One region of the Cytobacillus sp. MT66 genome, then DNA from elsewhere that is predicted to be linked to it. Evidence: riboswitches for the same ligand, from Rfam matches in the RefSeq annotation. Region 1 holds a riboswitch; each other region holds the start of a gene.

Region 1 (3,277 bases):
CAACAACTCCAGCATCTACACGCCCAAGTCCCATGTCATTAAATACATCTGTAGTCAAATCATATTTTTTTACTTCTTTAATCCCGTCAATGGATTTTACTGCTGTTTCACCGGTTGAGCCCAATTGGACACCCACATTTTTTCCTTTTAAGTCATCAATTGTTTTAATATTTAAAGGATTGCCGGCTTTAACAGTTAACACTTGTCCAACGCCAAAGTATTCCACGAAATCGACTTTTTTCTTTCTTTCATCCGTTACATTCATGGAAGAGAGAATGATGTCAAAACGTTTCGCATCTAAGCCGGGAATAATTCCATCCCATGCGGATGGGACGAATTTGACTTTCACCCCAAGTTCCTTTGAAAGTGCATTAGCAAAATCAATATCAAAACCGACTAACTCATTTTTTTCATTACGGTATTCCATTGGCGGAAGTGTATCATCTAAACCAATGGTAATTTCACCTTTTTCTTTAATTTCAGCAAGTGTATTACTGGCAGATGAATTTTTTTTCTGTGTGTTTTTCGATGTGTCAGGCAGGTTAGGCTGTGTGCCGCAAGCCGCAACCATTAAAGCAAGTGCAGCAATAAATAGTAATGATAATGCTTTTTTCAAGGCTGAATCCCCCTAATATAGCTTTAGTGCTTTATTTATTTAGCATAGTAAAGTATTTTGATATAACTATTCTATTAAAATAATAATGGAAAAGCAAGATGATTTTATGAAAGTTAGCATTTTTAAAATATTGGAAAATAATAAATGGGGACGATGTGGGGGATATGTAAAACAGCGTATTAAAAAAGCTGCACTAAAGTAAATCATGCAGCTTTATTCATTCTTTTGATGTTTTAGATACAAAGACCAAACTGGAGTGCAACTGCAGGTATCTAGTTCCCTTGTAATTTATTAATCTTTCTAGCCGGCAAGCACCAGCCAAACCGATGTGAAGCAACACGTAAGATTAAGATCATAACAAAAATAGCATATAATAGATAGCTATCCTCTGCCCATCCCATACCGATGATAAATCCAGCAATTATTCCCCAAAAAATATATATATCCTTGCGAAATACCATTGGTTTCTGGTTAGCCAATACATCGCGAATAATGCCTCCTCCTGCTCCGGTAATTGCAGCAGAAAACATAGTAGCCAGTAGTGGCAGATTCATCATATGTGCTTGCAGCCCGCCTTGAACAGAAAAGGCAGAGAGTCCGATAGCGTCAAAAAGATTCCATTCATTCAATCGATGAACGGCATCGTCTGGTAAAAGAAATACAATCGTAATGGTAATAAGCGCAATAATAAATAGAGTAGTCTGCTGCCATAATTGGCTAATTGGAATCCCAGTCAGCAGGTTCCTAATAGCCCCTCCGCCAAAGGCAGTAATTAATCCTAGAATATAAATACCGATGATATCATACTTTACTTTCATCGCAGTAATGGCTCCGCTTATCGCAAAGGCAATGGTCCCAATCACGTTCAATACATCCCAAACCATAATAAACCCTCCAATCAATAAGTCCATAACAAAGGACAGAGAAACCTGTATGTCTCCTCTGTCCTTGTACCTGAGAGTTTATAACCTATTGTTGGAAGGTCTACCCCTTGGGTGGCTTGAAGCGCTCTCCAGAGATGCGTCCCATTGTGGTCCTTTTGCCTGAGAGATTCATCTTTTTTAAAAGATTTTCCCCTTCGGCGCCGTCTATACACACGGTCTCTCCCACAGCAGTCTTTCGCAAGTATTTTTTTTGATATTTATACAGTAGAGGACGACTGCTTGGTTTGTCAATAACCAAATGACGAATACGGTATTTTCCCTAATTATGGACATATATATGTTGAGAAATGGCGCTTTTATCCTTAATAAGGCGGTGAAAACATCATGAATCAGCATATAGCACGTATAACACAGATTTTAAAGGTCCTCACAGAAGAATCTCCTGCCAGCAAAAACCCTATCGGATTTAGACTAACTCCCCTCCTGCTGGAGATGGACTGGACAGTCAAGCATATCAGCCATCTCCTTGAAAAAGAAGATCAGAATAAAGAAGATCTTAAACAATATCTTTCCATTCTATATCGAGATGATGAAGCGGCTGACCCTTTAATACGCAGCTGGGTTCGGGCAGCTAGGTGGATGGATAGCCCCCAACTGCAAGAAATAGTCAGAAGAAGGCAGCTTTATCAGTCTTTAAAGGAAGAGTTAACAAGTATGGTTCCGGACGTTCAGAGCATTTTTGGAAAGTATGAAACCCGATATATTATCCCTCCATTATTCAGGGGCAAGGAAAGGAATGATGCGTAAATATGTCATGGAACAATGAATCCAGAGTGGATATGAATGTGTATTCCCAAGGGGAAGTTGATAAATGGGCCTATAGCACCTGCAATATTTGTTCTATCGGCTGCGGATGCTATATAGCTGTTAAGAATAATAAAATTGTAGGGATTAAGGGAAATGCCGAACACCCTATTAATAGAGGAAGATTAGGCCCAAAAGGAGAAAATCAATGGTACGCGAATAACAGTCCAGATCGGCTGCTTACGCCATTAATCCGCAAAGACGGTACGCTTGAGCCAGCCTCATGGGAAGAGGCACTTAACGTGCTAGTTCAAAAAACAAAGGAGGCCTTAGAGCGCCACGGGGGGAATGGGGTGGCGATTTATTCCACCGGCCAGTCCACGATTGAAACCTATTACACGATTGCGAAGATCGGGAGAGCAGGAATCGGCTCTCATCTATTAGATGCCAATACTAGACTGTGTACGGCTACAACTGAATGGGCTCTTCTTCAGTCCTTCGGTGCTGATGGCGTTCCTGCTTCCATGGAAGATGTCGATTTGACCGATACGCTAATGCTCTTTGGACATAACCCAGCCGAAACTGGAACAGTCCTGTTTGAAAGAATCATGAAGCGAAAACGTGAGACCGGCTATCCGTTCATGATTGTTGTAGATGTAAGGAAAACTTTGACCGCAAAGGAGGCAGATTTATTTTTACAGTTAAATCCCGGTACCAATTTAGCTTTGTTAAATGGAATTATTCACCTTGTGATAAGAAATGGCTCTCTTGACCACGAATTTATGCAAAATTATACAATTCATTTTGATGAGGTGAAAAGATCAGTTGAGCTATGGACGCCTGAGCTTACTTCTCAGGTAACAGGGGTGCCGGTGGAACAGATCAAGAGGGCAGCTGAAGTGCTTGGAAGGACACCTTCTCTAGTATGTACCACTCTTCAAGGTGCCTACCAAAGTGTTGACGCTACAAGTTC
Region 2 (3,277 bases), on a different contig from region 1:
GTACCATTGCAGATACATTTGTGTGGCCCGGTATTCAGTAAAAATAATAACCTTATCATTGATTTGTTTGATTAGTTCCAGTGCTTTTTCAGCCTTTGAATTTTGCTTTACGGCTTCAACCTTGGATACCAAAAATTGAATTTGTTCCTTGAACTGTTCCGATGGTTCTTCTTTGCGCTCAAGCATATTTTTCAGTGTAAAATAAACGGCCTCCCTGCTGCTGCATGCTTCACGCTGCAGAGTCATCACGGAGAATTGGCTTGTATTAATCGAGCCCCATTCACCATCACTGCGAAGATTGGATACAGCTTCGTATAGTTCCCTTTCTTCTTTGGAAAACTCAATAGGGCATGTTTCGACCTTTCTTTTTGTCCACTCGATCCCTGTATCAGCTCGGCGGTTGCGGATCATTACCTTATTTACAAGCGTCTTTAAATGTTCATCATCATCTAAAGACCGGGAATCTTTTTTATATTTCTCATAAAAAGCTGATTCTGTTCCTAAATGGCCAGGTTTTAATAAAGAAACAAGGTTAAAGATCTCGCTTACCCTGTTCTGAATCGGGGTTGCAGTCAATAGGAGACAGAATTTCTTTTTTAAATTTTGTACAAACTCGTAGTTTTTGGTTTTGTTATTTTTTAGTTTATGAGCCTCATCAATTATGACCAAATCATAATCCTGCTTATAAATGATTTCCCTATGCGGTTCCCGCTTGGCAGTATCAATCGAAGATACGACAACGTCACAGCTTTCCCACACATAGCTTTTTCTTTGGGTAACAGCCGGGATAAAGAACTTGGAATTTAATTCGATTGCCCATTGTGTAACAAGTGATGCAGGCACTAAAATTAATACCTTTTTTACAAGCCCGCGAATCATATATTCCTTTAAAATCAAGCCTGCTTCAATCGTTTTGCCAAGACCAACCTCATCGGCAAGGATGGCTTTTCCATTCATATTTTCTACGACCTGCTTGGCCACTTCAAGCTGATGCGGCAAAGGTGTCAAGCCGGACAGGTGCTTTGGAGCCTGCAGTCCCTCAAATTCAGGAATGGTTGTATGGGTTTCAACCTCTACTGCTAATTTAAACAGCTCCCAGGGGGCCCATGGCCCGTCATCGCTAATTCTTGTGAGAAACTCCTCCTGCCAGGAAGAATCGAAATTTATTTGCACCGTCATAAGAACAGCCCCTTTAAATGTGTAACTGGTTGCAAAAATTTAAGGTTATATTTAACGTTTTTTTATAGTAGATTAACCATTGCCGAAATACATTTATAATGGTAGGATAATTGTAGCTTTGAAAGTTTTGAAATTTGCCAATACCGTTTTATTTGAAATGTGTACTGTTTATATTTTCACCTTGGTTTAACAACGGATCTAAAGCAATTCGCAATATGAATAATTGGAGCAATTTTAACGTCATTTTTGTTTAGTATGAACCAACTTGGAAAAATTTATAAATGCGGATGATAATAAGGGGAGAGACTGCATATGTGGCGCCGAAGGAGCAAGCAAACTTAAGGTTTGTGAATCTCTCAGGCAAAAGAACCCTTATTGGACGTAGCTCTGGAGAGTGCCCGCTATTGGGCCACCCACGGGGAAAGCCGTTTACGGTTAAACTTTCAGGTGCAAGGACAGAGATCTTCTCAATTCATGAGGGGGTTCTCTGTCCTTTTTTGTTTGATTCAGCATTATAAAGGTGAATTTCAAAACTTTTATTCAGGAATAAAAAGGGGGACGAGTAAATGTCACAGTTAAAACGCACACCATTATTTGATGTTTATAAGGAATATGGCGCAAAGACAATTGACTTCGGAGGCTGGGATCTGCCTGTACAGTTTTCAAGCATTAAAGAAGAACATGAAGCCGTACGTACTAGAGCGGGATTGTTCGATGTATCCCATATGGGAGAAATTGAAGTGAAAGGTCCAGACAGCCTTTCCTACCTGCAAAAGATGATGACAAATGACATCTCAAAATTAAAGGTTTCAGGTGCCCAGTATACAGCAATGTGCTATGAAAATGGCGGGACTGTTGACGATTTGCTTGTCTATCAATTAGCTGAGAATCATTATTTGCTGGTTGTTAATGCATCCAATATCGAAAAAGACTATAAGTGGCTTGAAGACCATTTAGAAGGCGATGTTGAAATCAAAAATCTTTCTGATGAAACTGCACAGGTTGCCCTTCAAGGACCATTGGCTGAAAAGGTGCTTCAAAAACTTGCAGGTGATACGAACCTTGCAGAAATCGGATTTTTTAAATTTCAGCAGGATGTTGATCTGAATGGCAAAAAGGCTCTTGTTTCCCGAACAGGCTATACAGGTGAAGATGGCTTCGAAGTATACTGTGATGCGAATGATGTCGTTTCCATTTGGAAGGATATATTAGAAGCGGGACAGGACGAAGGTGTGATTCCAGCAGGCTTAGGAGCACGTGATACCTTGCGCTTTGAAGCAAATCTTGTCCTTTATGGCCAGGAGCTTTCACCGGAAATATCACCGCTTGAAGCAGGTATTGGATTTGCTGTTAAAGTGAAAAAAGAGGCAGATTTTATTGGAAAAGAAGCCCTTTTACAGCAAAAAGAAAATGGCCCTGCAAGAAAACTTGTTGGCATTGAAATGATTGACCGCGGAATTCCGCGCCATGGCTATCCGGTTTATAAAGGAGAAGAGCTGATAGGTGAAGTGACAACAGGCACCCAGTCGCCAACTTTAAAGAAAAATATCGGTTTAGCCCTGTTAAAATCAGATTACACAGAGCTTGGAACAGAAGTTGAAGTAGAGGTCCGCGGCAAACGGCTTAAAGCAGTTACAGCAGCAACGCCTTTTTATAAAAGATCTAAGTAAGAGGGGGACAAAAACTCATGAAACATCGCTATTTACCGATGACAGAAGCAGATACAAAAGAAATGCTTGCCACAATCGGTGTCAATTCAATCGATGAACTATTCAGTGATATTCCTGAAAGCGTCAGATTCAAAGGGGAATATAACATCAAGCCTGCAGCAACAGAGACAGCCCTGTTAAAAGAGCTTACTCAAATGGCGCAAAAAAACGCTGATCTAAGAAGCAATACTTCCTTCTTAGGCGCTGGTGTTTACGATCACTACATGCCAGTGATTGTTGACCATGTTTTATCCCGTTCTGAATTTTATACAGCCTATACACCATACCAGCCAGAAATTTCCCAAGGGGAGCTTCAGGCAATCTTTGAATTCCAGACAATGATTTGTGAATTAACCGGTATGGATGTAGCTAACTCTTCCATGTATGAT
Region 3 (3,277 bases), on a different contig from region 1:
ACTGGATTAACTATCATATCAATAAAGGAGAATTCCCTATGACAGAGAATCAGCAATCCGAAGCACCGAAAAAAAAGATCAGCCTAAAAGAAGCAATGAAGCAGCAGCTTGAAAGCAAAAAGAATCAATCCTCTTCTGGAAAAGGAAGAAATAACGCTGATCTTTCAGCCAAAAAAATGAAAAGCCAGCAAACGAAGAAACCAAGCAATACCCGCAGAAAAATGGGTGTCTAATGAACGGACAGAATCGGAAAGACATATCACCGGGCTTGACCGTTGATATTGTTTTAAAAAAGGATCAGAGAACGGGAAAGCTGACCAGGGGCATTGTAAAAGATATTCTCACCAAATCAGCCAGCCATCCCCACGGTATTAAAGTCAGGCTAACAGATGGGCAGATAGGACGCGTCCAGGAGATTCACTCTAAATAAAAGCGAAAAAGGCATTCAGGGTTGTTTTCCCTGAATGCCTTTAAAATTTCATTGGTTTTATCATTTACTGCCCGCTGACTATTTCTTTCCTTTCCTCCTAATTTTCCACGATTGTTTCCTGATTTGCCTGTTCTTCCTGATTCACATCTGTTTTCCGCGTCTTATAAATGGCAATCAGCATAATAAACCAAACAGGTGTGACAAATAAGGCAACACGAGTATCCTCTGCAATCGCAAGGACAACAAGAACAAATGCCAGGAATGCAAGGATTAAGTAATTGGAAAGTGGATAAAGCGGCATTTTAAACTTATTTGTTTTTGCCAGATCAGGCCTTGTTTTGCGGTATTTCAAATGACTGATGACCGTAATCCCCCAAATAAAGATGAAGCATACGGTAGAAATACTGGTAATCAGTGTGAATACCCCTTCTGGCATCACGTAGTTCAAGGCAACTGAGATTAAAATGACTGCCGTTGAAAAGAATAATGCATTAGTAGGTACTTTTCGGGCATTTAGTTTGCCCAGTTTCTCAGGGGCATTTTTCTCTTTTCCAAGTGAATACACCATTCGGCTTGTACTGAAAATGGCGCTGTTGCATGCCGAAGCTGCGGATGTGAGGACGACAAAATTGACGATCCCCGCAGCTGCAGCGATCCCGACGGCCACGAAGACCTGGACGAAGGGGCTTTTCGACGGGTTGATTGCGTCCCATGGATAAACACTCATAATGACAGCAAGTGCGCCAATATAAAAGATAATAATCCGAATAGGAATACTATTAATGGCTTTAGGAAGCACTTTTTCCGGATTTGCCGTTTCACCAGCTGTCAGTCCGACAAGCTCGATCCCTACAAACGCAAATACGACCATCTGGAATGAGAGAATAAAGCCATTGATTCCATTTGGAAACATGCCGTCATGGCCCCACAGATTTGTAAAGCTAGCTGCCCCTGAATCTGTTGTGGAGCCCTTAATAATCATAATAATACCAATAATAATCAGTGCTAGAATAGCGATAACTTTAATCAGTGCGAACCAGAACTCCATTTCGCCAAAAAGTTTGACAGTGGCTAGGTTCATACATAACAAAATGACAAGCGCAATTAATCCCGGCATCCACTGCGGTACGTTTGGAAACCAATACTGGGTATAGAGGCCCACGGCAGTTAAGTCAGCCATGGCGATGGATACCCAGCAGAACCAGTAGGTCCAGCCGGTTATAAACGCTGGCATATCTCCCAAATAATCTCTAACAAAATCAACAAAAGAGTGATAGTTCAAATTGGATAAGAGCAGTTCCCCGAGGGCCCGCATGATTAAAAAACAAATAAGGCCTGTAATTATGTAGGCAAACAAAATCGATGGTCCTGCTAAATGAATTGATTTACCTGCTCCAAGAAATAACCCTGTTCCGATTGCGCCGCCAATAGCAATGAGCTGTACGTGTCTGTTGCTTAGACCTCTTTCTAATGTTTGTTCCTGCATACAATTCCCCTCTTCTGTTTTTTTAAAAAACAAAAAAGGACAGAAGAAGTCTAATGTTTCCTTCTCTGTCCTTTTACCTGAAAGTTTCTCCCAAAAAATATGATGGGTCCTCTTTGGTGGCAATGTATTGCGCTCTCCAGAGCAGCGTCCTATATTGGTCCTTTTACCTGAGAGATTTATTCCAATGGATTTTTTGGAACTTGCTCCTTCGGTGGCGATAGTCCTTGCTCTCTCCCAATATAATCATCCGCAATTATATGAATGTATTTTTATTTAAAAATACATTTCTGAAAGATTTATATAAACAATCTTAAAAATTATATTTCTCAGTAATAATTTTCCTGAAATATCAATTTTTGGTAATTTTGCAGCATTACCTCATATGTTTAAGTTGATAATACTATATATTAATGCAGTTAGACTTGTGAATTTATTATATTACACTTTTAAAAATAAATAAACAATTTTAAAGGATTGGAATATTTTTTATCAGTGAGCATTCTTTTTTAGTATATCATTAAATTTAATGGAACCTTTCCGGAAGTTAATCGTCTGACATATAAGGAGAAATTAAATGATTTTGGAGGATTGCCATGATTAGGTCCTTAAAAGCACAATGGATCTTATCCATTTTTGTAGCCATTGCATTTATCTATCATTCTTTCAGCTATACAGAGCTTTCGGGTGGAGGAGAATTCGATTTCCCCCGCCTTTGCCTGTTCCTGGCGATGATTTTTTCCGTGTATAATGCGGGAATGCTGACACAGAAGTATATTCATTCGAAGAAAAATAGCGCTTGATCAAGACTCATGCGTAACGTTATTCAGAAATGAGGGATTTACATTGAGGAGTTTTGTGGACGACCTGGCTGGGGCTGTTTATGATATTCTTAAGGCTGTGCTCAAAGGCTTCAGCTACATTTTGGCTGGGATGCTAATTGTCGGCGTACCCATGTATGCCATCGCCTGGATATTTCGTCTGTTTCATTAATGAATAGTCAGAGGAGCAAAAAATGAAAATCATTTCCGTAAAAGAAAGCCCCGAATGGACGGACCGGGCAATCCGGTATTTCCAAAGTAAATGGGCAAGTGAACAAAACAAGATGGTGTATAAAGACTGCATTACCTCCTGCCTTGAATCTCCCCAGCCATTGCCGCAATGGTATTTATTAACCGACGGAGAGGCAATCATCGGCTGTGCCGGCCTGATCACCAATGATTTTATCAGCCGCATGGACCTTTATCCTTGGGTGAGCTCGATATATATCGAGGAGGAACACAGAGGCCATGCCTATGGTGCTGTTTTACTCGAAAAGGCAAAGGAAGACGCCAAAAAAGGCGGCTTTGCTCATCTCTATCTCT

The links. A riboswitch is a leader RNA that binds a small molecule or an ion and turns the genes downstream of it on or off. The one in region 1 is predicted to bind glycine.
Region 2: another riboswitch for glycine. It lies ahead of gcvT (glycine cleavage system aminomethyltransferase GcvT); the one in region 1 lies ahead of AC1Q59_RS14035 (trimeric intracellular cation channel family protein).
Region 3: another riboswitch for glycine. It lies ahead of AC1Q59_RS17335 (amino acid permease); the one in region 1 lies ahead of AC1Q59_RS14035 (trimeric intracellular cation channel family protein).

What each region holds. Positions count from the first base shown of each region.
Region 1 is NZ_JBXAFB010000007.1:52,144-55,420, forward strand. Features, by position in the region: gene AC1Q59_RS14030 (transporter substrate-binding domain-containing protein) at 1-616, opposite strand, end outside; gene AC1Q59_RS14035 (trimeric intracellular cation channel family protein) at 889-1,500, opposite strand; glycine riboswitch at 1,549-1,637, opposite strand; glycine riboswitch at 1,638-1,735, opposite strand; gene AC1Q59_RS14040 (hypothetical protein) at 1,885-2,307, shown strand; gene AC1Q59_RS14045 (molybdopterin oxidoreductase family protein) at 2,310-3,277, shown strand, end outside.
Region 2 is NZ_JBXAFB010000005.1:108,748-112,024, forward strand. Features, by position in the region: gene AC1Q59_RS10905 (DEAD/DEAH box helicase) at 1-1,179, opposite strand, end outside; glycine riboswitch at 1,467-1,561, shown strand; glycine riboswitch at 1,565-1,640, shown strand; gene gcvT (glycine cleavage system aminomethyltransferase GcvT) at 1,746-2,849, shown strand; gene gcvPA (aminomethyl-transferring glycine dehydrogenase subunit GcvPA) at 2,867-3,277, shown strand, end outside.
Region 3 is NZ_JBXAFB010000010.1:15,431-18,707, forward strand. Features, by position in the region: gene AC1Q59_RS17325 (hypothetical protein) at 39-233, shown strand; gene AC1Q59_RS17330 (YwbE family protein) at 233-430, shown strand; gene AC1Q59_RS17335 (amino acid permease) at 528-1,916, opposite strand; glycine riboswitch at 1,973-2,061, opposite strand; glycine riboswitch at 2,062-2,163, opposite strand; gene AC1Q59_RS17340 (hypothetical protein) at 2,510-2,716, shown strand; gene AC1Q59_RS17345 (hypothetical protein) at 2,760-2,906, shown strand; gene AC1Q59_RS17350 (GNAT family N-acetyltransferase) at 2,929-3,277, shown strand, end outside.